2 regions of the Dietzia sp. CH92 genome follow, and region 2 is predicted to be linked to the other one. Evidence: riboswitches for the same ligand, from Rfam matches in the RefSeq annotation. Region 2 holds a riboswitch; the other holds the start of a gene.
The links. A riboswitch is a leader RNA that binds a small molecule or an ion and turns the genes downstream of it on or off. The one in region 2 is predicted to bind cobalamin.

Region 1 (15,210 bases), 110 kb from region 2:
CAGGGTCGGCACCCTGGCGAGCAAGATAGTCGGCCCGTGGAACCTGTCGATGAGCAAGTTCGCCGTGCCGCGGCGGATCCGTGAGGAGATGCGCTGGGAGATCACCCCCGCCGACCTGCGCCGCCGCCGGCGGGTGGTGGCGGTGTCCACCGCGCTCGGCACGGTCCTCCCCGCGCCCCTGCGCGTGTACTACGCCCTCAACCTTCTCGACCTGCGGGTCCGGCGCGCCCTCGGGATCAGCGTCTTCTAGCCGGCGCCCGCTGCGCCCCTTCCGCCTGCGCTGCGCGCGCCCGTGGCCGCCGGCGTCACAGGCCGAGCTGCTGCATCCTGGCCGAGATCCGCGGGTCCGTGGACGGCACCGGCGCCTCGACGCCCACCCACGGGTCGCCGCCGAAGTACCGTCCGAAGATCTTCTCCGCCGTCCGGGTCGCGAGCGCCTGCGTCGACAGCGTGGGGTTGGGCCCGCCCAGCGAATTGGCCAGCGCCGAGTTGTCCGCGATGAACAGCCGACGCACCCACCGCGCCTCCGCGTCGGCGTCGAGCACCGAATCGCGGTCCGACTCGCCCATCCGCATGGTCGAGTGCACGTGCAGCAGCAACGGCGCCCAGTCCAGGCGATACACCGTCCGCGCCCCCGCCGCCCGCATGATCTCCGCCGCCCGGGCCACCATGAACTCCCGGTTCTCGCGGGTCCGCGGCACGCGGCCGCGTAACGTCACGTCGATCTTCGCAGGTGCACCGTTCTCGTCGGCGGGGAACAGCGACGGCGTGATGCGGTTGTCCGGCTGCACATGGTCGTCGGTGATGACGAGGAAGTTCAGCAGGTGGTCGATCCCGCCCGCCATGAGGTCCTTGAGCTCGTCCGCGACGAGGCGGCCGGACGGGCCGTCCCACGGGCCGTACAGCCCACGGCCGTTGGTGTAGTGGCCCCGTGTGCCCGAATCCGACAGGCTGAGGGAGAACGCCTGGATGGCCGGACCCAGCCCCACGTTCTCGATCCCGCCCCGGCCCGGCCAGTCCAGCCGCGCCGACGAGTTGGCCCCTTTTGAGTTGCCCGTGTACTCGTCGAAGGCCCCCACCACCCAGTCGAAGTGGTGATCGGTGTGTCCGCGGCCCACCCAGTCGTTGGGATCGGGCAATCCGCTGTTGAACCACAGTCGCGGACTCTCGGTGGCGCCGCCGGCGAGCACCACGACGCGGGCGTCCTCCGAGAAGAGCTCCCCGGTGGCGTTGTTCCTCCACTCCACGCCCCGGGCCACGGTGTGGGCCCCCTGCTGCTCGTGACGGATCCGCCGCACGAAGGAGTCGGTGAGGAGCTCGACCGGTCGGCCCCCGGGGCGGACCGCGTCGGCGGCCAGGCCCAGGGGGACGTAACTGTTGTCGGTCGACCGCTTGGCGAACTGGTTCCGCGGCGCGCGCAGCGGCGCGTAGCAGCCCTGGAAGCAGTGGCCGCAGAACGTGCACCCCGTCGCCTGCGGGTAGACCAGCAGTTCCGAGCGGTCGGTGCGGCCGGCGGTGCCGCCGGGTTGGAGGATCGCGTTCTGCTGCGGCCGGAACGCGGGCCGCGAGATGTCCCGGGAGGTCTGGACCGGCAGGCCCACGGCCTCGCACCCGCGGAACATCAGGGCCTCCTTTGTCCCCATCGCCGCCGTCTCCACCGGCAGGGTGGCCTCGACCCACTCCAGGTAGGGCCGGAACTCGGCGTAGGTGAACGGGAAGCGGTGCGCCGTGTCGTACTCGGCGGCGTCGGGCCCCTCGTACCCGCGGAACACGCCGGGCATGGGCCGGGGGCTGTTGCCGTAGTAGTGCTGGGTCGTCCCGCCGACCCCGGACAGCTGCCAGACGAACATGTTGTTCGTCCACTCGCGGAACCACGCGGGCGCGTCCCGATCCTCGGGCCCGAAGCGCAGGTAGCCGTCGTTGGGGTTGTTGGCGTCGTTCTCCGCGTGCGACCACTGGCTCCCGGGGTCCGCCTGGCGGGGACCGCCCTCGAGGAGCAACACGTCGAGCCCCCGCCCGGCGAGCTCCGCCGCGACCACCGGGCCGCCGCCGCCCGCACCGATGACGATGACGTCACGCATCAGCGGGCACCTCCGTCCGGCCCTGGTAGTAACCGAGGAACTCGGGGTGCCCGTCGACCAGGCCGCCGGGCCGGTAGGCGGTGAGGTCCCACGACACCGGCCGCGGGCGGACCTCGCGCGACGCCGGGTCGTAGGCGTCCATCTCCGAGTAGACGCCGAAGGCCGTGCCCTCCAGGAGGATGCCGCCGGCGAAGCGGAGGAATCCGGACGCGCTGCCCCGCAACGGGACGGGCAGCGCCCCGTCCAGGAGGGCGATGAGCTGCGGGACCGGCCCCTCGACCGCCTCGAGGACGCGGCACTTGTCCGCCAGCGACAACCGGGAGAAGGGGCTGCCCAGCGGTCCGGCGATCGACGCCGGGTTCACGAGCAGCGCGCCGGTGCCCAGCAGGAGCGCCACCGGCAGCGACAGCGGGAGCACGCGGTCGCTGTAGACGTACCCCAGCAGCTCGTCGATGCGCCGGCCGTCGGACTCGGACAGGCCCAGGAACGGTTCGGTCGCGACGCCCAGGTCGGACAGGGCCTGGCCGAACCCCAGGGCGAGCGGCCGCGCGAGCTGATCGCCCATCCCGAGGTAGTTGTCGAACAGGTCCTTCATGAACTCGCCGCCGCCGACCTCGATCGGGCCGGCGTCGGTGCGGAGGGTGCCCTGCTGCCGCGACCACTCGTCGGGCCCGGGCATCACCATCACGCACAGCCCGCGCATCGTGTCGAGCGAGAACGCCTCGACCGCGTCGAGGGCGGCGCTGCCGGTGCCCTGTGCACGCGCCCGGGCGGTCAGCCCCGGCGGGCCGGAGAGCGCACCCGGTAGCGCCGCGCCGACGCCGACCACCGCCCCCACAAGCCACGCGCGCGCGAGAAAAACTCGTCGATCGATCTCGTCCATGGGCCCCCGCCCCCCTACCGAACAGTGAGAGCACTCTAACCATGTGATCGCCGTCACGCCACCGCTGCAGTGGTGCTCCGATCGCGCCGGAGTGTCCCGCAGGGTGTCCTCCGCCACACAACGTTGCACGGGCTGTGCAATCGTGCAGTCGCCGTGCAAAACTGCGAGAGTTCGCGAGACGCACCTATATCACGAGGAGCCCAGCGCATGGCGTCATTTCTCTACCGGATCGGCCGCTCGGCCTACCTGCACAGGTGGAGGTACATCGTCGCGTGGCTGCTCATCATCGCGGGTATGGGCACGGCCGCCGCCACCCTGTCGCAGCAGACCACCAGCAGCTTCGAGATCCCCGGCCTCGAGTCGATCGAGACCCAGGAGGAGATCCAGCAGCGGTTCCCCGGCTCGCCCAGCCAGCTCGACGTGCCCACCGGCACCGTCGTCCTCCGCGCGCCCGAGGGCAGCACCCTCGCCGACCCGGCCGTGGCCGAGGACGTCGACGCCTTCCTGGCCGAGGTCCGTGAACTGGACTTCCTCACCGGCACCGAGGCCATCGTCAGCCCGGTGCTCGCGGCCGAGGGCATGCGCCAGCAGCTGACCGAGGCCAAGGCCGCGCAGGGCATCCCTCAGGAGCAGATCGACGCCGACTTCGCCGCGCTCAGCCCCCTGAGCGAGGACGGGACGACCGGCACGCTCCAGGTGCAGTTCGACGCCGAGACCACGATGAACGTCGAGGCCGAGGACCGCGAGGCCTTCGCCGACCTCGTCGCGGAGCACCAGGACGGTCTGACGATCGCCTACTCGGGCAACGCGTTCCAGACCTCCGAGATCAGCGCGACCGGCGAGATCATCGGTATCGCCGTGGCCGCCGTCATCCTCACCATCACGTTCGGCTCGCTCATCGCGGCGGGCCTGCCCCTGCTCGTCGGCGTGGTGGGCGTGGGCATCGGCATCGCGGGCATCTTCGCCGCGACCTCGTTCACGGACACCATCAGCAACTTCACGCCCACGCTGGCGTCGATGATCGGCCTCGCCGTGGGCATCGACTACGCCCTGTTCATCGTCTCCCGGTTCCGCACCGAGCTGGTCAAGCACATCGGCGGCAACGACCTCGAGCCCAGGGAACTGGCGCAGCAGCTCAAGACGATCCCGTTCCGGGAGCGCGCGCACCTCGCCGGACTCGCGGTCGGCAAGGCCGGGTCGGCCGTGGTCTTCGCGGGCCTGACCGTGCTCATCGCGCTGGCCGCGCTGTCGATCATCAACATCCCGTTCCTCACGGCGATGGCGCTGTCGGCGGCCGCGACCGTCGCCGTGGCGGTCCTCGTGGCCATCACCCTGCTGCCGGCCGTCCTCGGCGCCGTGGGGACGAAGGTCTTCGGCGCGCGCGTGCCGGTGGTCAAGGCCCCGGACCCGGAGGACGAGAAGCCGACGATGGGCCTGACCTGGGTCCGCCGCGTCCGCAAGCATCCGATCCTGCACGCCGTGATCGCGGTGGTCCTGCTGGGTCTGCTCGCGATCCCGGCCGCGCAGCTGCGGCTGGCCATGCCCTCGGACGGCACGATGTCGCCCGGCACCCCCAACCGCACCGCGTACGACCTCACGTCCGAGGCGTTCGGCCCGGGTCGTAACGCGCCGATGATCGCGCTGGTCGATACCCTCGACGTCCCGGCGGAGGAACGCCCGGCCGCGTGGGCGACGGCCGTCGAGGACATCCAGGCGGTGGACGGCGTCCAGAACGCGCAGATCATCGAGACCAACGAGGCGGGGGACGCCGCCCAGGTGCTGGTCACCCCCGAGTACGGGGCGACCGACGAGCAGGCCGCCACGGTGCTGGACAACATCCGCGACGGCATCGGCGAGTTCGAGCAGCAGACCGGCGGCACCTACTCGGTCACCGGCGTCACCCCGATCTACGAGGACATCTCCGAGCGTCTCGCCCAGGTGCTCCTGCCGTACATCGGCATCGTCCTGGCGCTGGCGTTCATCCTGCTCATGCTCGTGTTCCGCTCGATCTGGGTGCCGCTCATCGCCGCGCTGGGCTTCGGCCTGTCGGTGGCGGCCACGTTCGGTCTCACCGTGGCGCTGTGGCAGGAGGGCTGGGGCGGCATCGTCTCCGACCCGCAGCCGATCATCAGCTTCCTGCCGATCATCCTCATCGGCATCGTGTTCGGCCTCGCGATGGACTACCAGGTCTTCCTCGTCACCCGCATGCGCGAGGGCTGGGTCCACGGCAAGACCGCGCAGAACGCCGTGGCCAACGGCTTCAAGCACGGCGCCCGCGTGGTCACCGCGGCGGCGCTCATCATGACCGCCGTGTTCGCGGCCTTCATGACGATCGACGAGCAGTTCATCAAGGTGATGGGCTTCGCGTTGGCGGTGGCGGTGGTGTTCGACGCGTTCGTGGTGCGCATGACGATCATCCCGGCCGTGATGTTCCTGCTCGGGGAGAACGCGTGGAAGATCCCGCGCTGGCTGGACCGGATCCTGCCCTCGGTGGACGTCGAGGGGTCGGCGTTGGAGGGGCTCGAGGAGGCGGGCCCCCGCGATGCGGGAGACCGTGCCGGATCGGGCGACGACGACGAGGTGGTCCACGCCGACACGGTGGCCGCGGGCCGGTCCACGAGGTCCGATGGCTAGCCTGCGCGAGCGGAAGAAGGCCGACACCCGGACCCGCCTCTCGGCGGCCGCAGTGGAACTGCTGGTCGCCGAGGGCGCGGAGGGGGCCACGGTCTCGGCGATCGCCGGGCGGGCCGGGGTGTCGACCCGCACCTTCCACAACTACTTCGCGCACCGCGAGGACGCGTTCGTGCACTTCCTGCGGGAGCAGATCGCCGAGTTCGTGCGGCAGGTGGACCAGGCGCGTCCGGAGCTGACCCCCGTGGACATCTTCCGGACGATGTTCCGGGAGCTGTACGGTCGCTCGGCGGATGACATCGAGGCCGCCGAGAACCTGCTCGTGGCCGGGGAGCAGATCGGCATCATGCTCTCCAGCGAGGCCCGATCGTGCCTTGCCGAGCAGATCCTCGACCCGCTGTACGAGGCGATCGGCCGCCGGGAGCCGCAGCTGAGCGGATTCCGCGTCCGGGTGCTGGTGGACCTGAGCCTGGCCGCCGGTGCCTCGGTGCTGCGGCACCGCCCGCGCGGCGGCGAGCAGGACGCGACGCACGGTCGCGCGGGTTACCTCGACGAGGCGTTCGACCTGCTCGAGCGCGGCGCCGCCGACCTGCTGCGGGGCGACTGACCGTGCCGGGCGCGCGGGGGTAGGTAGCCGCACGCCAACATGGCGTCTCGCGCGCACCGCGGGGGGTGCGAGACGCCATCCCCGGGAGCGGCTGCGGACTCGACGTACGTCCGCGCGGGTAGGTTCGTCACCGATGAGTCCGAAGAGCCCCGCGACCCCGAAGCGTCCCGCCGCCGAGTACGTGACCGGTCCGGTGACCCGCGGCCTGCGGCTCGTCTCGCTGGCCGCGATCGTGGCGGTGAGCGCCTACCTCCTCGTCCGGTACCCCACCCTGCCCGAGACGGTGCCGATCCACTTCACCTTCCGCGGGGAGGCCGACGGGTTCGGCGCCAGGTCCAGCCTGCTGTGGCTGGCCGGCGTCATGCTCGCGATGGGCTCCCTCATCGCGTGGCTGTCCACCAGGCCCCGGGTGCTCAACTACCCGGGCGAGGTCACCGAGGCCAACGCCCAGCGCCTCTACCGCGAGGGCGAACGGATGATGGTGTGGGTGCTGGCCGGGGTGGCGGTCGTCTACCTCGGGATCGTGCTGCAGACCTTCGCGGACGCCGGCTCGGCTGTCCTCGTCGCGGGGTTGGCCGCTCTGATGGCGTCGACACTCGCCGGCCTGGTGCGGATGGTCATCGCGGAGACCCCGAACTAGGACCGGGCCCGGAGGTCGACCACCTCGCCGTCGACCCCGGCCCGGGCGCCGAGTCCGCGCAGGCGCGGGGCCAGGACGTCGGGCGGCGGGTTGTGGTGCCCCAGGTGGACGGCCACCACCTCGGTGTCCTCGACCACCGCACCCGCCTCGCGAAGCCGCGCGAGCATGTCGGCGAACCGGGACAGACCCAGGTGCGCGGGGGAGAGCTCCTCCCGGTCGCCGAGGGTCTCCTCGAGGAACACCGCGTCGTACCGGGCGTCGCGTACCGCCGCGAACCAGTCGTCCTCCCACGGCCCGGTGTCGGTGGCCCAGAGGATGCGCACGCCGTCGGGGCCGGTGAGGTCGTAGAGGACGGCGTCGCCGTCGCGGAAGACCCGGTGCCGGGCCGGCAGCACCCGGACGTCGTAGCGGCCCACGGTGAGGCGGTCCCCCGCACGGACCGGGACGAAGCGCACCGGAACGTCCGGACCGACCCACGGGCGACACACGTCGAGTGCATCGGCGGGGCCGAGGACCTCCAGCTCGCCGGCCTCCGGGACCCACGAGCGGTAGAGCAGCGCCTGGGGGCCGAGATGATCGGCGTGGGCGTGGGTGATCAGCAGATGCCCGACCGACGCCAGGGTGCGCCCGAGCCGTACCGCCGCGCCCGGGGCCTCCGGTCCGCAGTCGATCAGCATGTCGTCGTCGACCATCGCGGAGGTCTGGCCCCGCACCACGTCGAGTCGGCGTGCCGCGCCGCACGAGTCGCACCGGCAGAACGGGTTGGGCCAGCCGTCGGCCGCGCCCGTGCCCAGCAGCACGACCTCCATCAGGGCGCGCCCGCCCCGCGCGTCGAGCCGTCCGCCCGCGAGCCGCCCGGCCCGCGCCGGGGCAGCACCGCCGGGCCGTCGGGCCGCGCCAGGACCTCCACGCGCGCCCCGTACACCTGCGCCACCCGCTCGGCGGTGAGCACCTCGGCCGGCGGGCCGTCGGCCACCACCCGCCCGCCGTCGAGCAGGACCAGTCGCTCGCCGTAGTGCGCGGCCGAGGTGAGGTCGTGCATCGCCGCCACCACCGTCAGCCCGCTCTCGCGGCGCATCGAGTCCACCAGGTCCAGCACCTGCTGCTGGTGGCCGATGTCCAGGGCGCTGGTCGGCTCGTCGAGCAGCAACACCCGCGGCTCCTGCGCCAGGGACCGGGCCAGGACCACCCGCTGCAGCTCGCCGCCGGACAGCGTGGTGGCGGTGCGGGCGGCCAGATCGTGCAGGTCCAGGCGGTCGATCACCCGGTCCACGACCTCGTGGTCGTGGGCGGTCTCCGTGCCGAAGCGGGAGATGTGCGGCGTGCGGCCGAGGCGGATGAGCTCGCGGGCGGTGACCCCCTCGGGGACCACCGGGCGCTGGGGCATCATCGCCACCGTGCGGGCGACCCGGCGGCGCCCCGCCCGGCGCGGCGCGAACCCGTCCACCTCGACCCGCCCCGACGCGGGGATGAGGCCGGCCAGGGCGAACAGCAACGTCGTCTTGCCGGAGCCGTTGGGGCCGACCAGCGACACCCAGGACCCGGCGGGCACCGACAGGTCGATGCCGTGCAGCACCGGCGCGCGGTCGCGCGCGACGTGCAGGTCGCGGCAGGCCAAGGCGGGGTGGCGCGGCGTGGTCGGGTCCGAGGGGGCCCGGCGAACGGGGTCGGTCGGGCTCATATCTGCCCCCGACTGCGACGCAGGACCACCAGGAAGAACGGGGCGCCGATCGCGGCGGTGACCACGCCGATCGGCAGCTCGGCCGGGCTCATGGCGGTACGGGCCACGACGTCGGCCAGGACGAGGAACGTCGCGCCCACCAGCAGGGACGTGGGTAGCAACAGCCGGTGCCCGGGCCCGATGAGCATCCGCACGGCGTGCGGGATGACGATGCCCACGAACCCGATGAGGCCCGAGACCGACACGACCGCCGCCGTGCCGAGGGTGGCCACGCTGATGAGGATGAGCCGCACGCGCGCCGGGGCGATGCCCAGGGTGGCGGCCTCGACGTCGCCGACCGCCATGACGTCGAGCATCCGGCGGAACAGGGCGATCACGGCCACCGAGACCAGCACGTACGGCAGCACGGTCTGCACGTCGGTCCACCCGCTCGTGGTGAGGCGGCCGAGCATCCACGAGTACACCTGCCGCAGCGTCTCGTCGTGACGCTGCATGAAGAACGTCTGGATGGCGCTGGCGAACGCGGCCACCGCGACGCCGGCGAGGATGATGACGACCTCGCTGCGCCCGCCGCCCACGCTGCGCCCCAGCGCGTACGTGGCCATCACCGCGATCATGCCGCCGGCGAACGCGGCGGGCGGCACGAGTCCCGAGCCCGCCGCCCCGCCCACCACGATCGCCAGGGTCGCGCCGAGCCCGGCGCCGCTGGACACGCCCAGCAGGTACGGGTCGGCGAGCGGATTACGGAAGACGCCCTGGTAGGTGGCACCGGCGATCGCGAGCGTCGCACCGACGATCGCCCCCAGCACCACGCGCGGGATCCGGATCTCCCACAGGATCACCTGCTGGCGCTCGGTGAGCCCGGAGTCCACTGCGACCAGCGGCAGACGGTCGACGAGGTCGAGCAGCACCCCGCCCGCGGTGAGCCCGGCCGGACCGATCAGAGTGCCGAGCAGCATCGCCGCGCCGAAGAGCAGCGTCGCCCCGCCCAGCACGAGGGCGTGGCGGGGCGACGGGCGGGTCATGACGCGGGCTGGGTGGCGGGGATCTGCGCGACGATCGCGGCGACCTCGCGCATGAAGTCCACGACGCGCGGGCCCCAGCGGCTGGCCAGGTCCTCGTCCACCACGTGGACGCGGCCCTCGCGCACGGCGGTGAGCCCGCCCCAGCCGGGCCGCTGCGCGACGGTCTCGGCGGTGACGCCGCAGCACTGCCCGTCGGCGAGGAACACCAGGTCCGGGTCGGCCTCGAGGATGAGCTCCTCGGACAGCTGCGGGTAGGTGTCGTCGCCGGTGGCGATCGAGGTCAGGCCGAGCAGGGAGTACACCTCGCCGATGTACGTGTCGTCGGTGACCGTGTAGTACGTGTCGTCCAGCTCGTGGAAGTACGTCAGCGGCGTCTCGCGCTGCGGCACGGACGCGACGATCTCGTCGATCTCACCCTGCATCTTCGACACCAGCTCGGCGGCCTCGCCGATGTTGCCGGTGGCCGCGCCGACCTGCTCGAGCTGGGTGTACGTCTCGTCGAGGGTCTGGGCGGCCGACAGCTGCAGCACCTCGACGCCCGAGCGCTCGAGCCCGGCCACGACGTCGGCGTTGTCGTCGGTCAGCACCACGAGGTCGGGGCCGTAGCCCAGGATCGCCTCGAGGTTGGGCGTGTAGCCGGACAGGTCGGTGACCGGGGCGCCCTCGGGGAAGTCCGAGCGCTCGTCCACCGCCACCACCTGGTCGCCCGCGCCCACGGCGTAGAGCATCTCGGTGGTGGTGGGGCTCAGGGACACGATGGCCTGCGGCTCGCCGGCCGCCGCGCCGGTCTGGTCGGCGGGGGCGGCGTCCTCGCCGTCGGCGCCGCCGCACGCGGTGGCGACGAGCGCCAGCGCGGCCAGGGGCGCGATGAGCAGGGAGCGGGCGCGTCGGGCGCGCGGGCCGTGGTGTGGGCTGGGGTGGTGCACGGCATCCTCCGTGATCCGGAGGACGAGAACAGCTCGGGCCGCGGCGCGGGGCCGCTGCACGCAACCGTCCTTCGTCCGAGGTCGATTCGTACTCGCGCCGAGGATCCGGCCGACCTGGCTTGCCCGTGTGGGGGACGGGATCACAGTTGCGGGACAGCGTCGGATTCCCACCGACTTCCGCCGAGCACCTCGGTCGCCCGGCGCGGGGCCGGACCCCTCGAGGGTAGCCGAGCGGCCGCGACGGGCAGAAGTGGCCGCGTCACCCGCCCAGCACGACCCCCTCGCGCCGGGGATCGGCACCGCCGACCAGGGTGCCGTCGGACTGGCGCAGGATCGCCGAGAGCCCCGAGGACTGCTCCTCGGTGGAGATCTCGTGGCCGCGCTCGGTGAGCCACCGGGTCAGCTCGGAGTCGTCGGTCACCGCCGGGTGCTCGCCGCCGATCGCGGTCTCGGGGGAGTTGATCGCCCCGAACGACGGGGAGCCCACGGCCTGCTGCGGGTCGAGCTCCCAGTCGAGCATCCCGACGAGGGTCTTGACGACGAACTGGATGATCCGCGAGCCGCCGGGCGAGCCGACGACCGCGCGCAGCTCGCCGCGCGCGAGGGGCGTGCCGTCGAACACCAGCGTCGGGGCCATGGACGAGCGGGGTCGCTTGCCGGGTTGGACGCGGTTGGCCTGCAGTTCCCCGCTCTCGTCGCGGGGTTCGGCGGCGAAGTCGGTGAGCTGGTTGTTGAGCAGGAAGCCCTCGACCATCTGGAATGAGCCGAAGGCGGACTCGATGGTGGTGGTGAGGGCGGCGGCGTTGCCCTCGGCGTCGATGATGCTGATGTGGGTGGTGCCGTGTTCGGGGCCGGTGAACACGCCGCGGGCGTCGAAGGCGAACTCGCCGGGTTCGGCCTCGCCCATGGACCGTTCGGTGTCGATGAGACCGGCGCGGTCGGCGAGATAACCGGGCCGCAGCAGGGTCATGGCCGAGCCCAGCGGCGGCGGCACGAAGCGGGGGTCGGCGATGTAGACGTCGCGGTCGGCGTAGGCGAGCCGCTGGGCCTCGGTGACCAGGTGCACGGCCTCGGGGGCGGGCAGGCCACCGTCGGGCCCCACGTCGACCGGCGGGTACGCGGCGAGGTCGTACTCGGCGAGCATGGCGAGGGTGGAGGCCACCGCGGTGCCGCCGGAGGACGGCGGCGCCATGCCGCACACCGCGTGGTCGCGGTAGGGACTGCACACGGGGTCGCGTTCCACGGCCTCGTAGCCGGCGAGGTCGTCGAGCGTCATGGCGCCGGGGGTGATGCCCTCGCGGGCGGTGCTGACCTGCTCGACGATCGCCTCGGCGATCGCGCCGGTGTAGAAGGCGTCGGCGCCCTCGGTGGCGATGGCGGCCAGGGTCTTGGCGTAGGCGGGGTTGGTCAGGCGGGTCCCGGCGGGTTTGCCGGCGTCGCCGTCGAGGAAGTAGGTGGCGGCGTCGGGGTCGCGGGCGAGGTCCTCGGCGGAGGCGGCGATGGACTCGGCCAGGCGGGGGCTGATGTCGAAGCCCTCGTCGGCGAGCCGGGCCGCCGGGTCGAAGAGCTCGCCCCACTCGCGGGCGCCGTGCTCGGTGTGCGCGGTCTCGAGGAGGCGGAGGATGCCGGGGACGCCGACGGACCGGCCGCTGCGCCGCGCGTCGGGCTGCGGTTCGCCTGTGTCCTCGGGGGAGATGTGGCGGAGGTAGTCGGCGGTGGCGGCGGCGGGCGCGGTCTCGCGTCCGTCGTAGGTCTGGACCTGCCGCAGGTCGGCGTCGTAATGGACGAGGAATCCGCCGCCGCCGAGCCCGGAGGACTGGGGTTCGACGAGCCCGAGGACGGCCTGGGCGGTGACGAGGGCGTCGGCGGCGGTGCCGCCGTCGGCGAGGACCTCGCACGCGGCCAGGGTGGACAGCGGGTGTGCGGTGGAGACCGAGTACGACGCGGTGGCCACGGGTCGCATCCCGGTGCGGTACCCGGTCGCGACCTCGGGGTTGAGGGAGATCGGGCCCTCGGGTGCGGCTCCGTCGGCGGTGCGGGCGACGGGCGTGCCGCCGCCGTCCTGGGCGCACGGGGCGGTGTCCTGGACGGGGAGGGGTTCGCCGCCGAGCGCACCCGGGCGCGCGGAGGTGGGACGGTCCGGGGGCGACGACGAGGTGGGCGCGGCCTCCTGCTCGGCGCCTCCGGGGTCGGACGAGCAGGCCGACAGCGCGAGGACGGGCGCGAGTCCCAGGGCGAGGACCGCGCGTGCGATCCGTCGGGAAGTCCGAGAGTGCATGGCGGGCCGCCTTCCGGAGCCGGGTACCTCCTCCCAGGGTGCTCCGGCGGCGCGCGGCGCGGGCGGTTTCGGTCAGGATGGTCGGGAACGGCGCGCAGGAGGGTGACGCCGAGCGCAGGGAGGTAGGACGGGATGACGACGACGAGCGGCGCGGCAGCGGGGCCGGCGGGCGGGGACCTGCGGGCGCAGGGGTTCGCGACCAGACGTGAGGTGATGGGCGACGACTTCGTCGACCGGGCCATGGGTCGGGCCGCCGGGACGGCGTCGGAGGCCCTCCAACACGTGGTGACGGAGAACGTGTGGGGCAACATCTGGGACCGGCCGGGGCTGGGTCGGCGGGATCGCAGCCTGCTCAACATCGGGATGTTGGTGGCGCTGCGGGCGAACGCCGAACTGGCCGGGCATGTGCGCGGCGGGCTGACCAACGGGTTGACCCGCGAGGAGATCGCCGAGGCGGTCATCCACGCCTCGGGCTACTGCGGGGCACCCGCCGCGCTGTCGGCGATGAAGACGATCCAGGAGGTGTTCGACGCCCTCGACGCCGAGCCCTCGCAGGGGTGACCCGCGTGTGTGCGGTGCCCCCGTACACGGTCGCGGTCGATTCCCCCGTGAGCGGGTGGGGTGGCGGTTCCCGCGGGTAGTCTCGCCGCTGAGAGTGACCTGCGGCATATCCACGTTCCCGGCAGGTCATGCCCCGCGAGTAAGGAGCCCCTCCCATGCGCAGCACGATGATGCCGGAGCAGCTGACCATCAGCACGATCCTCCAGTACGGCGCGACGGTCCACAAGGACGCGGTCGTCACCACGTGGACCGGTGAGGAGCCGCGGCGGGTCTCCTTCGGGGAGATGGGTGGGCGGGCCGCGCAGCTGGCCAACGCCCTGCGCTCGCTCGGGATCGACTCGGACCAGCGGGTCGCCACCTTCCAGTGGAACAACGGCGAGCACATGGAGGCCTACCTGGCCATCCCGTCGATGGGGGCCGTGCTGCACCCGCTCAACATCCGGCTGTTCCCGGACCAGCTGGAGTTCGTGGCCAACCACGCCGAGGACAAGGTCGTGATCGTCGACCCCAGCCTGATCCCGCTGCTGCAGCCGCTGCTCCCGCGGTTCTCCACGGTCGAGCACGTCATCGTCACCGGGGGCGCCGCCGACACGCTCGAGGCGCCGGAGGGGATGCAGGTCCACGACTACGACGCGCTGCTCGCCGCGCAGCCGACCGAGTTCGACTGGCCGGAGGTGGACGAGAACTCGGCCGCCGCCATGTGTTACACCTCGGGCACCACGGGTGACCCGAAGGGCGTGGTCTACTCGCACCGGTCGATCTACCTGCACTCCATGCAGGTGTGCATGTCGGACGGGATGAACATCTCGTTGGACGACAACGTGCTGGCGATCGTGCCGATGTTCCACGCCATGTCGTGGGGCCTGCCGTACGCCGCGTTCCTGGTCGGCGCCTCGCTGCTCATGCCGGAGCGCTTCCTCCAGCCCGAGCCGCTCGCCGCGATGATCGCCGCCGAGCGTCCGACCCTGGCGGCCGCGGTGCCGACCATCTGGATGGCCGTCGACGCGTACTCGGTGGACCATCCCGTCGACATGTCGAGCTTCCGCGCGGTCGTGGTGGGTGGCAGCTCCTGCCCGCCGGAGCTGATCCGCAAGTTCAAGGACAACTACGGGATCAACATCATCCACGCCTGGGGGATGACCGAGACCTCGCCCATCGGCACCCTCTCGCGGCCCGCGGCCTCCCTGCCGGAGGAGCGGCAGTTCGAACTGCGCAAGACCCAGGGCCGGTTCCTGGCCGGGGTCAAGGCGCGGATCGTCGACGACGCGGGCAACGAGCTGCCCTGGGACGGGGAGTCCGTGGGCGAGCTGCAGGTCCGCGGGCCGTGGATCACCGGCAGCTACTACAAGGTCGACCAGTCCGACGCGTTCGACGACGGCTGGCTGCGCACCGGCGACGTCGGCTACGTGTTGCCCGAGGGCTTCCTGCAGCTGACCGACCGCGCCAAGGACATCATCAAGTCGGGCGGCGAGTGGATCTCCTCGGTGGAGGTGGAGAACTACCTGCTCGAGCACCCGGCCGTGGCCGAGGCGGCGGTCGTCGGCGTGCCGGATCCCAAGTGGGACGAGCGCCCGCTGGCGACGATCGTCGTCAAGGAGGGCCTCCCCGACCCGGATGTCGAGGAGCTGCGCGCCCACCTGGCCGAGCGGATGGCCAAGTGGCAGGTGCCGGAGCGCTTCGCCTTTGTCGACGAGATCCCCAAGACCTCGGTCGGCAAGCTGGACAAGAAGCGCATCCGCGCCTCGCACTCGGAGGGTGAGCTCGAGGTCATCAACGCCCTCGACAGCTGACCGCACCCCGCCGCCCGGGTCGCCGGGCGGCGGGGTGCCCCGGCCGCACTCGCGGCATCGGATGGGCGGGGTCAGGCGGCGCCGACGCGGCTGAGCGGGCGCAACGA
Region 2 (15,210 bases):
GTGGGTCGGCGGCGAGGGCCTGGGCGATGGCGAGCATCTGTTGCTGGCCGCCGGACATGCCGCCGGCGCGGTCGGTGCGCTTCTCGTGCAGGATGGGGAACCGTTCGTAGGCGGCGGCCAGGGCCTTCTTGCGGTGGGGCGAGCGCATCGACCAGCCCGGTCCGGAGTAGGTCCCCAGCAGCAGGTTCTCCTCCACGGTGCGGGTGCGGAAGATGCGTTTGCCCTCCTGGACCAGGCCAATCCCGGCGGCGGCGCGCTTGTGGGCGGGCAGGGCGCTGATGTCGCGGCCGCCCACCGAGACGGTGCCGGAGCTGATGGTGGGCAGCAGCCCGGCGATGGCGGACATGAGCGAGGTCTTGCCGGCGCCGTTGCGGCCGAGGATGACCTGCAGGGTGCCGGCGGCGACGTCGAGGTCGACGTCGTGCAGGACGGTCAGGTCGCCGTAGCCGCCGCCGAGCCCGTTGATCTGCAGCATGGTCACTGGGCACCTCCGGTGTTCTCGGGCGCGCGGCCCAGGTATTCGATCGCCACGTCGGGGTGGTCGCGGATCTGCTCGGGCGGGCCCTCGACGAGGGTGGTGCCGCGGGACAGGACGTGGACGTGGTCGGCCAGGCGCATGACCAGGGGGAAGTTGTGCTCGACCAGGATGATGGTGACCCCGGCGTCGCGGATGCGGCGAAGCAGGTCCTCCAGTCGGGCCAGGTCGCCCTCGTCCAGGCCGGAGCCGACCTCGTCGAGCAGCAGCACCGACGGCGAGGCGGCCAGGCAGCGGGCGACCTCGACCAGTCGCCGGTTGCCCAGGGGCAGGGAGTCGACGTCCTTGTCCATGATCTCGGCCAGGCCGAGGGCGCCGAGCAGCTGTTCGGCGCGGGCGGTGGCCTGGCGCAGCGTGCGGCGGTGCCCGGGCAGTCGCATCACGGTCTCGGCCAGGGAGGCCGGGTCGGTGAGGTAGCCACCCAACGCCACAAAGTCCACGGTGGTCACGCCCTCGGGCATGATCGGCGTCTGGAAGGTGCGCATCACCCCGGCGCGGGCCACGGCGTCGACGCTCATCGTGTGCAGGGTGCGGGCGCCGTCGCCCTGGCCCAGGTGCACGGCGCCGGTGTCGGGGCGCAGGAAGCCGTTGATCATGTTGAGCACGGTGGTCTTGCCGGAGCCGTTGGTGCCGATCAGGGCGGTGATCTCACCCGGGCGGGCGGTGAAGCTGACCCCGCGCACGGCGTGGTTGCCGCCGAAGGACTTGTCCAGCTGGTCCACCACGACCGGCTGGCCGCGCAGGCCGTCCAGCTCGAGGGCCTCGCCGGTGTGGGTGTGTGCGCCGGCGGTGTGGCCGGGTGCGGGCAGGTAGCGGCCCAGCCAGCGGCGCACCAGGCCCACGACGCCGTCGGGCAGGGCGATCGCGAGCACGACCAGCAGCAGACCGAAGACGATGAGCTGGTACTGGTTGAACCCGGTCAGCGCGTCCTCGGTGAAGTGCAGGACCGCCGCGCCCAGCAGTGCGCCGTAGATGGAGGTGCCGCCGCCGAAGACCGACGCCGCGAGCAGGGTGATGGCCAGGCCGAAGGTGAACGAGTCGGGGGCGATGAAGCCGTCCATCCACGCGAACAGTGCCCCACCCAGGGCGGGGGCGATGGTGCCCAGCACGTACACCTTGAGCTTGGTGCGGTACACCGACATCCCCAGCGCGCCGGCCAGCTCCGGGCTCTGGCGCAGCACCAGAAAGCCGGTGCCGTGCGGGGACAGGATGATGTTGCGCACCACCAGGAACCAGATCGCGGTGACCGCGACCACGACGATGTAGTAGCCGTAGGCGCCCAGCTCCGAGCCGAAGAAGGTGGCCCGCTCCACGGCCATGCCCTGGCCGCCGCCGGTCCAGCGGGAGAAGATCTCGATGAGGTTGGGCACGATCAGCACCAAAAAGAACGTCACCATCGCCAGCGGCCACCCGGACAGGCGCAGGCTGGGCACCCCGGTGACCAGGCCGACGATCACGGCGCCGACGATCACCGCGGCCAGACCGACCAGCAGGTCGTGCTGGCCCAGCGACATCCCGACGAACCCGGCGATGTAGGCGCCGATCGCGTAGAACGCGACCTGGCCCACCGCGAGTTCGCCGGCGTAGCCCAGCACCAGGTTCAGGCCCGAGACCATCAGGGCCAGGGTGGCCACGAGCATGATGTCGCGGGCGGCCACGGCCCCGATCAGACCGAACGAGGGCCCCACGAGCAGCACCACCACCAGCAGCAGCGGCAGGGCCGGGGCGAATTTGCGAAGTGCGGACATATCAGACCGTCCTTTGTGCCGGGGCTCCGAAGAACCCGGCGGGCTTGACCAGCAGGATCACCAGCAGCAGAACGAACACCGCGACCTGGGCGTACTCGGCACCCAGATAGCGCCCGGCCAGCGCGGACAACAGGCCGGCGATGAACCCGCCGATCAGCCCGCCGAGCTGGTTGCCGGCGCCGCCGATGACCACCGCGACGATCCCCAGCACCGCCAGGGCGTGCCCGAGGTTGGCATCGGCGTAGGTGTTCCCGGCCACGAACAGGCCCATCCCACCGGCCACCGCACCGGACAGGGCGAACGCGCCCATCCCCAGCCCGCGGGCGTTGATGCCGCGCGCCCCGGCGGCATCGGGATCCTCGGCCGAGGCCAACGCCCCCAGACCGACCATGGTGCGGGTCATCGTCAGGTGCAACGCGATGACGACGACGACAACGAGCACGATGAGCAACAGATCACTGGGGCGCACGATCCCGCCCAACAGGCGCACGGTGTCACTGGTGACCACTGTGGGCACCGAGCGGGGCCGATCACCGAAGATCACCTTGACCACGCCCTCGACGATCTGCGAGACACCGATCGTCACGATCAACGCGGTCAGATGCCGATGCTCGGCGATGAGCTTCTGCAGCGCCAACCTCTCCATCAGCACCGACAGCACCGCCACCACGACCGCACCGAGCAGCACGCCCACCGGCCAGGGCAGACCCCACTCCACGGTCACCACGAACGCCGAATACGTCCCGGCCATCAGGAACGTCGCGTAGGCGAAGTTCACCATCCCCGCCGACAGCAACACGATGTTGTACCCCGTCGCGATAAGGGCGTACAGGCTGCCCAGGACCAGGCCCTGCCAGATCGTGGTCACGACCGCTTACCCGGCACGTACATGCCACCGTCGTCATACATGCCCGGGTCGATGTAGAGGAAGATCTCCGGCGGGCTGAACGGGAAGTGATTGTCCTCGGAGTACTGGTAGGAGTTCGGTCCCTTCGAGTCGGTGAGCCACGGGGTGGCGTCGCCGCCCTCCTCGGGCAGGTCGTTGTAGAAGGTCTCGATGATCGAGGCGGTGTCGGTCTTGCCGCCGTTCTGCTCGACCGCCCACGCGGTGAGCTGCACCGTCGCGGCGGAGACGGCGGGCAGACGCACGCCGGTCTGCGGCAGGGTGTCGCCCTCGGGGACGGCCTTGACCTTCTCGATGAACTCGACCATCTCGGCGGGGGTCTCCCCCTCGTTGACCGTCCAGTTGGACTGGATGACCTGCACCCCGCGGAGCTGCTCCTCGGAGAAGTCCTCGACGAAGGGGTACGTGGAGGAGGTCTGGTTGGAGAAGCTCGGGATGTCCCAGCGCATGCCGGCCCGCGACCGCATGAGGTACTGGACCGGGGTGCCGTATCCCTCGAAGATGAGTGCGTCGGGGTTCTGCGAGCGCAGCTGCTCGAGCTGAGCGGTCATGTCGAGCGCCTCGGGCTGGTAGCCCACCGAGACGAACTCGAGGCCCGCCGCCGTGATCTCCTTGCGATACGCCGCCTCCGCGGCCTGGCCCGTGGGGTTGTTCGAGAAGATCATCGCGATCTTCTCGAAGCCCTGCTCCTCGGCGATCTGCACGAACGGCGGCACATAGGCGTCGGTCAGTTCGGCGGTGCCGAAGTGGTACGGGAACGCCTCGGGGTCGTTGAGCTGCGAGGCGACGGTCCCGCCGAGGGAGAGGATCTCCTCGCGCGTGGTGATCGGCAGCAGCGAGAGCGACACGGCCGAGGACCCACCGGGATAGACCAGGTCGGGCTTCTCGCCGGAGTTGATGAGCTCCTGCAGCGCACTCACCGCGCTCGTCGGGTCGTTCTGGTCGTTGTTCTCGATCAGGACGACCTCGCGGCCGCCGATCCCACCCGCCGCGTTGGCGTCGTCGACCGCGACCTTCATCCCGGACAGCAGCGCACGACTCAGGGTCGCGGTCGGTCCGGTCATGTCCGCGGTGAAGAACACGCGGAACGGGCCGTCGGAGGTGGACTCTTCGCCGAGCTGCTGGCCTCCACACCCTGCGAGGACGAGGGGCAGCGCGAGCGCTCCGGCGAGGAGCTTTGACGCGGGACGTGTCACGAGGGCACACCTTTCAGCAGAAACCAACCAAGCACTTTCTTGGTTCGGGACGAATCTATGCCGTACGTCACAAACAAGCAAGCGATCGCTTGGTAATCCCGGCGCGCACTTTCGGCGTGGCATGGGGTAAACATGTGCTGATGGAGACCCGTCGGGAGCAGATCAAGCGCGTCGCCGCCAGACTCTTCGTCGAGCGCGGGGTCGGCGGCACCAGCGTGCGCGACATCGCCGACGGCGTCGGGCTCCTGTCGGGAAGCCTGTATCACCACTTCGCCTCGAAGGACGCCATCGCCTTCGCGATCCTGGACGACTTCATCCGCGACCTGAACGCGCTCTACGCGTCCGTCCTCCCTCACGTGAGCGGAATGCGGGAGGAGCTACGCGCGCTGCTGTACTCGTCCATCGAGGTGGCCGAGAAGCACCCGTACGCGACGGAGATCTACCAGAACGAGCTGGCCTACCACGGCCCGCAGGCGCCGGAGGAGATCGCGGACGGCGTACGCAGGGCCAACCGGTTCTGGCTGGATACGGCGACGCGGGCCCGGGACAGCGGGCAGCTACGGGAAGGGCTCGACCCGGAGGAGTTCTCGCGGATGGTCCGCGAGAGCGTGTGGTGGTCGGTACGCCAACACCGCGAGGCGCTGGCCGAACGCGGAACCACCATCGCCGACACGCTCCTGACCGTGTTCCTCGACGGCGCCGCCGTCACCGCCGCCGGCCCCAGCCCGTCCGGGACCGACGCGCGCGCGGGGTCCCCGTCCGCGGCGGCCCCCTCCGGCGAGGGCCGCATCCCCGCGGCGGGGCCAACCGAACTCGAGCGTCGACTCCTCGCCCTGGAGAGCAAGGTCGCCGCCCTCGAGTCGCGGCCGCTCATCTGACGCGGGTCACGTCACCGGGCGCGCAGACGGCTGACCTCCGACTGGCGCTTCTACGGTTCGCTTGGCTAGCCTCGAGCAATCGCTTGCGAAAGAAACGTGAGCCGCACCTCGGAATCCGAGCGGCGGATGCGGACTTTCCCGCGAGCGCCACGTACAGTCGACTCATATTGACAGTCGTCAACCTGCGATGGAGCCCGGCGCGGGCCGACAACCGTCGCCACACGGAGAAGCACGAGGTCTCGCATCATGACTCCGCTGGTCGCCCCCGGTCGTGAAGCACTGTTCCAGCCGCTCGACGTCCGGTCCCTGCACCTGGCCAACCGCCTGGTCATGTCGCCGATGACGCGGATGGACTGCCCCGGCGGTCTGCCCGACGAGATCAACCGGGACTACTACTCCGCGCGCGCTGCGGGCGGGACCGGGCTCGTCGTCACCGAGGGCATCGGGGTGGACCACCCCACGGCGGTCGACCACTCCGCGATCCCGCGCCTCGACGGACCGGAGTCCGTGGCGGCGTGGCGCGTGGTGACGGACGCCGTCCACGCCGCGGGCGGCCGGATCATGGCGCAGCTGTGGCACGTCGGTCCGCTGTGGGGCGCGAACGCCCGCTTCGACCGCGAGAACCGCGACCGCCTCATGGAGATGCATCCCATGCGCCCGTCCGGGCTGTGGGGCACCCCGGGTGTCACCACGTACTCCGAGCGGAGCATCGAACGCTGGTCGCCGGCGGTGGAGCCGATGACCGAGGCGGACATCGCCGAGGTGATCGCCGCGTTCGCCCGGTCGGCGCGCTACGCCCTGGACGCCGGATTCGACGGGGTGACCCTGCACGGCGGCCACGGGTACCTGCTCGACGCGTTCGTCTGGGCCGACACCAACCGGCGCACCGACGAGTGGGGCGGCGACCTGGCGGCGCGCAGCCGCTTCCCCGCAGCGGTGGTCGCGGCGGTCCGCGAGGCGATCGGTGCCGACGCCCCGCTGTTCTACCGCTTCTCGCAGCACACCCAGCAGGACTACACGGTGCTCAAGGCGACGACCCCCGACGAGCTGGGCGTCTACCTGGGCGCGCTCGCCGAGGCGGGTGTCGACCTGTTCGACGCGTCGACGCGTCGGTTCAGCGATCCGGCGTTCCCCAACCTGGAGGGTGACGACGGCAAGGTGACCCTCGCGGGATGGGCCCGCCGGCTCACCGGTAAGCCGTCGGGCGCGGTCGGCGGCGTGGGGATCGGGACGTCCCTGCGTGAGCAGAAGTCGGGCAAAGCGGCCGTCGCGTCGGACAACATCGATTCGGTCATCGAGTGCATGGAACGCGGCGAGTTCGATCTCATCTCCATCGGCCGGATGCACCTGGCCGATCCGGCGATCGCCCGCGTCCTGCGGGCCGCCGAGCCGCTGCCGGAGTTCGACCGCGAGGTGCACGAGGCGCCGCTGCGCGCCCCCGCCTGATCGGCCTCGCCACCTCTGTAGTGAAAGCGCCCCGCCGCCCACCGGATGACGTCTCGACCGGGGAGCTGCGCGAGGTCCCGCGCGAGAAGTAGCCTCACCGGCCGACGGGGCGTCGACGAGCCCGTTGTCAACCCATCGTTGACAGCCGCTCGCCTGTCAGCCTACCGTTGACGGCATGACCGAGCACTCCACCCCCGGCCCGCTCGCGACAGCGCTGGCGACTCCCGTGGACGACGCCGTCCGCTCCGCCTCGGCCGCGGCGGCGAGAGAGGCGTTCTCGCAGGCCCAGGACCTTCTCGGTCCCCGCCCGACGACCGAGGCGGAGCTCGAGCAGTGGCACGTGGCCGTCCAGGTGCTCGCGTTCCGGATCGAGCACGCCACCGGGGTCGACGCCCTGGGCGCGGTGGTCGGGCTCCGCCGCTGGGGTGTCACCTGGGAGACCATCGGCCGAGCCGCCGGCATGAGCAGACAGGCCGCGCACACCCGCTGGGGTGCACCGTCCCGCGCGGTACTCGACCGTTACGGCACGGGCGAGCTGGGTGGCCCCGTCGCCGCCGACGAGGCGGATCTGGCCGACTGATCGCGGCGCCGCCGACTCCCGGCCAGCGCGAACCCCTACCGGCGGGCGCGGGAGCGGCGTTGAATGGGGAACGCGTTCCCCCCCCTCGGCGCCCGGTCGTGGACGTCCGAGCCAGCACAGGATCCCTGAACGCCTCGTCCGATAGGAGCCCACCGCGATGTCAGCCGCCCGGACCGCCTCGACCACTCCGGCCACCCCCGACGCCCGGCGCCGGGTGAATCCGCTCCGCGTCGCACTTCTCATCGGCGGCCTCATCGCCGTGGGCTTCGGGATCGCGGTCCTGCTGTGGCCCGTCAAGACCGCCGTGGCCGTGACCGGCGTGCTCGCCGTGTACGCGATCGCCGGCGGTCTCGTGTACGTCGCCGTCGCGATCCTCGCCAAGCGGCACGGGACGGGCAGCCGGATCGGGCACGGCCTGCTCGGCCTGCTGTTCATCCTCGCGGGGGCCTACGCGTTCGCCTCACTGCAGGAGTCGGCGCTGTTCCTGGCGCTGTTCGTCACCGTCATGATCGGCGTGTTGTGGATCGTGGAGGGCGTCACCGCGCTGTTCACGCTCGGCGACACCGGCTCCACCGCGATCACCATCCTCTTCGCGATCGTCTCCGTGATCGCCGGGTTCGCGCTGCTCAGCACCCCGGTGTGGGGCGCGGGCTTCCTGTGGTGGCTCTTCGCCGTCTCGTTGCTCGTGCTCGGCGTCCTCAACGTCATCCGCGCGTTCCCGTTGAGGGGCGAGGCGTTTCCTGACTGACGCCGGCGACCCCTCAGCGCCAGATCCGCCTGACCGCGTCGCGCAGTGGTCGCACCCGGTGTCCGGCCAGCCGACGTGCCGCCGGCAGGAGCGCGCTCTTGTCCTTGGGGATCGCCCGCAGGACCTCGTCGTCGGGGAGCCGCGACGCCTCGGCGCGGGGGACGCCGGCGCCCCGCTCGACCTGATGCGGCCCGTCGGGGCCGGGCCGGACGTCGAAGTCGAAGATCGCCGTGGGGATGTACAGGGTCGCGCACGCGTTGGGGATGTCCACCACGCTGGACAGGCGCCCCTCGACCGGTGCCGCGCCGATGAGCAGGTACGCCTGCTCGCGGGTGTAGCCGAAGGTGGTGAGGTAGTCGATCGCGTGGAGGCAGGCCCGCTGGTAGGACAGGTACGGGTCGAGGTAGCGCTGCGTGCCCTTCTCGGTGACGGAGATGCCGGAGAACGAGATCCAGTCGTCGTACCGGGGCCCTCCCCCGCCGGGGACGAACACCGGGCTCTCGTGGATCCGGTAGGTGTCCATGCCGCCGGGGATCACGTCGACGTGCAGGTCGATGTACCCGCCCATCTCGATGGCGCCGCAGAAGGTGATCTCGCCGTCGCCCTGGGAGAAGTGCAGGTCGCCTACCGACAGGTTCGCGCCGTCGACGAACACGGGGTAGTAGACCCGGCTGCCGGCGGTGAGGTTCTTGATGTCCTGGTTGCCGCCGTTCTCGCGCGGGGGCGCGGTCTGCGCGGCCTCGGCGGCGACGCGCGGCGCGTCGTCCTCCGCGAGGTGCCCGAGGAGCGCGCCGTCGGGCAGCGGCGGCAGCGCGAGCGGTGGGACGCGCAGGGGTCTGGTGGCGACCAGCGCGGCCTCCCTCGCGTTCCACTTCGCCAACAGTGCGGGCGACGGCGCGGTCCCCATGAGACCCGGGTGCGGCGCGCCCTCGAAGCCCACCCCGGGGATGTGGCGGGAGGTGGCGCGACCGCCGCCGAACTCCCAGATCGCCTTGTAGGCGTCGGGGAAGTGGTGGCCGAGGAAGCCGCCGCCGTTGCGCGGGGAGAAGATGCCCGTGTATCCCCAGCCCTGGCCGGCGAGGGGGCCGAGCTCGTCGGTGGAGGTGGGACCGATGTCCACGATGTCGACGACGAGGAGATCGCCCGGTGTCACGCCCTCCACCGCGAACGGTCCGCTCAGCTTGTGGCCGGCGTGGAACGGCGCCCGGAGGATGTCCTCGGCGGAGTCGTCGTTCCGGATGGCGCCGTCGAACCACTCGCGGCAGTGCACCCGGAAGGTCTGGCCGGGCCGCACCGTCGCGACCGGCGGGATCTCGGGGTGCCACCGACTGTGGCCGATGAGTTCCTGGTCGTCGAAGGGCTTGTCCGGGTCGAGGGGGAAGATCACGTCGGTCACGGAACCTCCTGGCGTCGCGGCGGGCCGGCGGATCCGCGGGCGCGGGCGCCGGTGGTCGTGCTCCACCGTGGCCGAGGCCCCCGTCGGCGACAACCGGACGCCGCGGGCGGTGGGCGGTGGCCGCTCGCCGCGGGCGCGGCCCCGGGTTCCCGGAATCGCCCATACTGGGCGTGGAGGGCGACGACGAGGAGGGCCGGATGCTGGACTGGGCGGAGATCTTCACACCCAGCATCGCGCTCGCCGAACTCTTCGTCCGCGGCACGGTGGTCTTCCTCGGGCTCATGCTGCTCCTCCGGGTGCTCGGCCAACGCGAGGCCGGAGGCCTGTGACTCACCGACCTCCTCGTCGTCGTCCTCGTCGTCGACGCCGCCAGTTCCGGCCTGACCGGTGACACGGACACCATCGGGGACGGGTTCGTCCTCGTCCTGACCATCCTGTTCTGGAGTGTGGTCCTGGACGCCGTCTCGTACCGGTGGCCACGCCTCGGGAAGATCCTCAAGGCGCGGCCCAAGCCGCTCATCGAGGACGGTCGGCTCAACCGGCGCGTCATGCGCCGCGAGCTCATGACGGACGTCGAGGTCTTCGCCCAGCTGCGGCTCCACGGCATCGAGGACCTCGAGCGCGTGCACCGCGCCTACCTCGAGCCCAACGGCATGATCAGCATCGTCCCCGTCCGGGACGACGACACGATCGATCCGCCGGGCAGCCCGATCCCGGAGTAGAGCGCCCCGGGGTCAGAAGACCGCGATCCCCAGCGCCCGGCGGGCCCGCAGATCCCACAGGGCGACGGTGTACAGGACCCGCAACGGGGCGGGCACCACCACGTCGGCGGCCCGGGCCACCGCGCTGATGACGCGCCTGCGCCGCAGGTCGGCGGGCCGGATCTCCCACCGCATCTCCTCGCGGGTGCGCCGGGGCACCCCGAAGCGGGTGAAGGAGTGGTTCACCGGACCCACCGTCCGGGCCAGCGCGGTGCCCAGCCCGAGCAGCTTCCCGGACAGCGGACCGAACCGGACGAGGTCGTCGAGCATCTCGCGGACCGGGTCGTCGATCCGCGCGGCCTCCATGCCCTGCCGGAAGTACTCCTCGTAGGCCTCCCAGCTCGGCGGCCAGGCGGCGGGGTCCACGTTGAGCACGGTCGCCAGCGGCATTCCCAGCGCCAGCACGTGCTCACGCTCGGCGGCGGTGAGCTCGCGGTACAGCAGTTCGTACTGGTCGACGAAGAACCGCAGGAGGCACACCGCCACCCACAGCTGGAGCTGCTGCGAGTTCCCCGAATACCGCACCGGGGACTGCGGGGTCGAGAACACCTGGGAGTGGATCCTCTTGACCTCGTCGTGGATGAAGGCCCGGTCGGACTCGCTGCCGATGGTGGCCACCGCCAGGTAGAGGCCGGTGGTGCGGCCCCGCTTGATGGGGTGGCGGTCCACGCGGCCCGACTCGACCCGGCTCTCGAGCACGCCGTAGCCCACCCCGGGATTGGCCAGCTGCATGATCACGTTGGCCCCGGGCAGCCACGGCCACAGGCCCGTGGACAACTCCAGCAGGGAGTCGATCTGCGTGAGGTCCCGCTCGGCCGGGCGGCGCCGCGCCCGCAGGCGGGCGGCCCGCGCCGAGACGGCGGACGGCCTCGTGGGCGGGGAGCCGGCGGCCGGGAGATCGGTCGTGGGATCGGCGATGCGATGTACCGCGGTCATGATGTCCGTCCTTCGCGGTCGGGCCGGGCCCCGGGTTGGCGCCCACGTCGGCGTGGCACCCACCGTAGGCGCTCCCGCCCATCTGATCAAGAGCGTTGTCAGATTACATCGGTGCGCTCCGGTGCAGGTCCGGACTGCTACCGTCGGCCCCGGACGGCGGTGCGGACACGACAGGGTGACGCACGGTGCACCCCGGTGCACCACGGGAGCGAGACGGGGGCCGCGGTGGCGGACGGCAACAGGGCGGGGCGGGTGTACGGCGGGCGGTCACCGGCCGAGCGCGAGGCCGCCCGTCGACAGGCCCTGGTGAACGCCGCGATCGACACCCTCGCCGCCGGGGAGAAGCTCACCGTCCGCGGACTGTGCACGCGCACCGGGCTGACCTCGCGCTACTTCTACGAGAACTTCACCTCCACCGGCGCGCTCGCGGAGACGGCCTACGACACGTGTGTCGCGGGCATCGCCGAGACGGTCGCCGCGGCGTTCGCCACCCCGCACGACCTCGCCGACCAGATCGCGCACGCGATGAACGCCCTGGTCGAGAGCCTCGAGAAGGAACCTCGCGCGGGGCACATCCTGTTCTCCCACCGGATCGCCGACCCCCTGATCGCCCGCAAGCGCCAGGAGTCGACCGAGTTCTTCGCCCAGATCACGGCCGCCACCGCGGGCACGGCCGTCCGGTCCTCGGTGGACGTGGGTCACGCCGCCCAGTTCGTCGTGGGCGGCGTGACCCAACTGCTGTCCGTCTGGCTCAACTCCGACGACCGGCCCTACACCGCCGCGGGCGGGCTGGACGGGCCCGCAGTCGCGCGGTTGGCCGCCACCATGATCACCGCGTTGGCCGCCCAGCTGACAGAGGCGCCAACCTCGTCGTCGTCGTCGCCCCAGGACCCCTCCCCGACCACACGGACACCGCCGCCCCGCGGCGACCACGGCTGACGCCCGGCGCACCTCGCCGACACCGGGACTCAACCTGCGCCGACCGGCGCCGACCGGACGCGCCCCGGCCACGCACCGTCGGCGCAGGTCAGGACCCCACCCCGGCCACCTCCAGAACCGCTGAACCGAGGGACAGGAACAGCGACACCACCGGGATGCCGCCGAGGGTCTCGGCAAGGGACGCGAGGGGATTCATGGGACTCTCCGATCCGTCGCGGGCCCGCCGGTCCGGGGCCCGGTGCACCGAACGTAGCGCCCCACCCGTCGGCGCGGGCGCGAATCGATCACGCCCGTAGTCAGATTCGTGAGGGGGCGGCGGGCGGCCTCGGCCGGGGTCCCTCGCGTCACACTGGAGGCATGACGATCGCGGCGTTGCTCATTCACGGTTTCGGCGGGGACCGGGCAATGTGGGACCCGCTCGCCCCGCGACTCGAACGACTCGGGGTTCACACCCACCGGCTCGCCCTGTCCGGCCACGAGGACGACGCCGCGGCACTGGGGAGCACGCCGTGGACGACATGGCTCGCCGAGATGCGGGCCGCCGTGGCGGACCTGCGCGGCCGCGCGGATCACGTATGCCTCGTCGGCTATTCGATGGGCTCGACCATCGGCCTGCACGCGTTGGCCGAGCGACTGGTCGATTCGGCGGTCCTGCTCTGCCCGAGCGTGAGCGTGCCGCCCGTGCAGCGGGCTGCCGTCGGCGTGTTGTCCACGCTGCGGGTGCGCGAGATCCCGCGGCGGTTCGTCGGCACCGGCGACGAGGAGGAACCGGGGCAGGCGTTGCCGGTCGCGGCGCTGCGGACCAATCTGGAGTTCAAAGCCAGCGCCCGCGAACTCGAGCTGCGCGACCCGGCGCCGACGCTGCTCATCGCCGGCGGCAGCGACGGCGTCGCCGGCCCGGAGGCGGTGGCCGAGGTCCTGGCCAAGTTCCCCACCGGCACGCACGCGGTCACCCTCGCCGGTGGCGACCACGCCCTGGTCGACGGCCCGTTGGCTGATGAGGTGGGCCGACTCGTCGAGCAGTTCCTCGCGACGGTCGGCGCCGAGGCCGACTAGGGCCGGCCAGGGGCCGGCGACCGCCGCGCGGGGTCACCGCGGAGAGCCCGTTCCGCCCCCTGTGTTAGCTTTCAGATCGCCAGCATGACCTGCCAAGGTCGCGGGAATCCGGTGAGAGTCCGGAACTGACGCGCAGCGGTATGGGCGATGGCGGGGCACGATGCCACTGGATCAGCCGATCCGGGAAGGCGCCCCGGCCGCGTGACCCCGAGTCCGAAGACCGGCTGGCCCTCGCGGCGCCTCGCCGCGTGGTCATCACCGGGCCTCGCGAGATGGGCCCGCGACCACGGAAGTACACCTATGCGTTCTTTCAGCATGCTCACCGTCGGCGTTCTCGCCGCGCTCACCCTCGCCTCCTGCTCCTCCGCCTCGGACGCGGAGACGGACGTCGCCGCTATCGGCCCCTTCGAGAACTGTGGTGAGGAGATCACCCTCGAGGCGCCTCCCGAGCGCGTGGTCTCCCTCAACCAGGGCTCGACCGAGATCCTGCTCGCCCTGGGCCTGGAGGACAGGATCGTCGGCACCGCCACGTGGACCGACCCGGTTCTGGAGGAGTTCGCCGAGGCCAACGCGGGCATCCCGCGCCTCGCGGACAACGCTCCCTCGTTCGAGGTGGTCCTGGACACCGAGCCGGACTTCGTCACCGCGTCCTTCGGCAGCACCCTCGGCGAGGGCGGGGTGGCCTCCCGCGAGCAGTTCCACGAGCTCGGCGTGGGCACCTACCTCTCCCCTGCCGACTGCGTGGGCAAGGTCGCCGACGCCGGTGACGGGGTGCGGGAGACCCCGTTCACCCCGGACCTGCTGTACCGCGAGATCTCCGAACTGGCGCAGATCTTCGACGTGGAGGAGGCCGGTGACGAGCTGATCGCCGACCTGCAGAGCCGCCTCGACGCCGCCGGCGAGCTGGCCACGACCGACGAGGTGACCGCCCTGTACTGGTTCGCCAACTCCGAGTCGCCGTACATGGCCGGCTGCTGCGGCGCCCCCGGCCTGATCTCCGAGACCCTGGGCGTGAAGAACGTCTTCGACGACACCACCCAGGAATGGCCGCAGATCAGCTGGGAGGTCGTCGCCGAGCGCGACCCGGACGTGATCGTGGTGGGTGACCTGACCCGCAAGAGCCAGACGGCCGAGACCGCGCAGGCCAAGATCGAGTACCTCCGCAGCAACCCGGTCACCCGCGAGATGACCGCCGTCCGGGAAGGCCGGTTCATCGCCATCACCGGCGCCGAGATGAACCCCTCGCTCCGTACGGTCTACGGGGTCGAGACCGTGGCGGCCGGCCTGCAGGAGTTCGGCCTGGTCGACGCGCCCACGACCGGGAACTGACCCGCCGTGACGGTCGCTGACATCCGCGCCGTCGATCTGCCCGCAGCGGAGCAGGCCACCCGGCAGGCTCCGCTGCGGCGGCCCGCGACGGTCCTCGTTCTCTGGCTCGCGGGGCTGGCGGTGCTCGTCGCCTCCGCCGCCGCCGTCATCACCATCGGCCCCTCCGACCTCAGCGCCTCCGACGTGATCCGCTCGGTCTCGGCGCGCCTGGCCGGCACCGACTCCGGGCTCACCCGGATCGAGGAGGGGATCATCTGGAACCTGCGCTTACCGCGGGCGTTGATGGCCGCCCTCGCCGGCGCCGGGCTCGGCCTGTGCGGGGTGATCCTGCAGTCCCTGCTGCGAAACCCTCTGGCAGACCCGTACATCCTGGGGATCTCCTCCGGCGCCTCGACGGGGGCCGTGCTCATCGTGGTCCTGGGAGTCGGCGCCGGGGCCGTGGGACTCACCGGCGGCGCGTTCGCCGGCGCGCTGCTCGCGTTCGGCTTCGTCATGGTCCTGGCCTTCGCCTCCGGCGGCACCACCGACCGGGTGGTGCTGGCCGGCGTGGCCGCCACCCAGCTGTTCTCCGCCCTGACCTCGTTCGTCGTCTACATCGCCGCCGACGCCGAACAGACCCGTGGGGTCCTGTTCTGGCTGCTGGGTTCGCTGGCCGACATCCGCTGGTCCGACGTGGCGGTCTGCGCAGTGGTGGTCTGCCTCGGGCTCGCGCTCTGCCTGCTGCACACCTCGAGCCTCGACGCGTTCACCTTCGGCCA

Region 1: linked by a shared signal. The riboswitch ahead of RWK90_RS07180 (ABC transporter substrate-binding protein) and the one ahead of RWK90_RS07755 (ABC transporter substrate-binding protein) in region 2 are both predicted to bind cobalamin.

Annotation. Positions count from the first base shown of each region.
Region 1 is NZ_JAVHXC010000003.1:154,817-170,026, reverse strand. Features, by position in the region: gene RWK90_RS07225 (oxygenase MpaB family protein) at 1-250, shown strand, start outside; gene RWK90_RS07220 (GMC family oxidoreductase N-terminal domain-containing protein) at 306-2,081, opposite strand; gene RWK90_RS07215 (hypothetical protein) at 2,074-2,964, opposite strand; gene RWK90_RS07210 (MMPL family transporter) at 3,172-5,598, shown strand; gene RWK90_RS07205 (TetR/AcrR family transcriptional regulator) at 5,591-6,202, shown strand; gene RWK90_RS07200 (DUF1648 domain-containing protein) at 6,336-6,842, shown strand; gene RWK90_RS07195 (MBL fold metallo-hydrolase) at 6,839-7,651, opposite strand; gene RWK90_RS07190 (ABC transporter ATP-binding protein) at 7,651-8,523, opposite strand; gene RWK90_RS07185 (iron ABC transporter permease) at 8,520-9,548, opposite strand; gene RWK90_RS07180 (ABC transporter substrate-binding protein) at 9,545-10,474, opposite strand; cobalamin riboswitch at 10,564-10,702, opposite strand; gene ggt (gamma-glutamyltransferase) at 10,734-12,752, opposite strand; gene RWK90_RS07170 (carboxymuconolactone decarboxylase family protein) at 12,885-13,313, shown strand; gene RWK90_RS07165 (long-chain fatty acid--CoA ligase) at 13,469-15,103, shown strand; gene RWK90_RS07160 (cytochrome P450) at 15,175-15,210, opposite strand, start outside.
Region 2 is NZ_JAVHXC010000003.1:266,636-281,845, forward strand. Features, by position in the region: gene RWK90_RS07685 (ABC transporter ATP-binding protein) at 1-475, opposite strand, end outside; gene RWK90_RS07690 (ABC transporter permease subunit) at 478-2,283, opposite strand; gene RWK90_RS07695 (branched-chain amino acid ABC transporter permease) at 2,285-3,151, opposite strand; gene RWK90_RS07700 (ABC transporter substrate-binding protein) at 3,148-4,383, opposite strand; gene RWK90_RS07705 (helix-turn-helix domain-containing protein) at 4,524-5,261, shown strand; gene RWK90_RS07710 (12-oxophytodienoate reductase) at 5,508-6,707, shown strand; gene RWK90_RS07715 (hypothetical protein) at 6,883-7,287, shown strand; gene RWK90_RS07720 (DUF308 domain-containing protein) at 7,445-8,035, shown strand; gene fmdA (formamidase) at 8,049-9,431, opposite strand; gene RWK90_RS07730 (hypothetical protein) at 9,602-9,760, shown strand; gene RWK90_RS07735 (YetF domain-containing protein) at 9,878-10,153, shown strand; gene RWK90_RS07740 (oxygenase MpaB family protein) at 10,166-11,128, opposite strand; gene RWK90_RS07745 (TetR/AcrR family transcriptional regulator) at 11,324-12,067, shown strand; gene RWK90_RS07750 (alpha/beta fold hydrolase) at 12,425-13,123, shown strand; cobalamin riboswitch at 13,187-13,367, shown strand; gene RWK90_RS07755 (ABC transporter substrate-binding protein) at 13,424-14,452, shown strand; gene RWK90_RS07760 (iron chelate uptake ABC transporter family permease subunit) at 14,525-15,210, shown strand, end outside.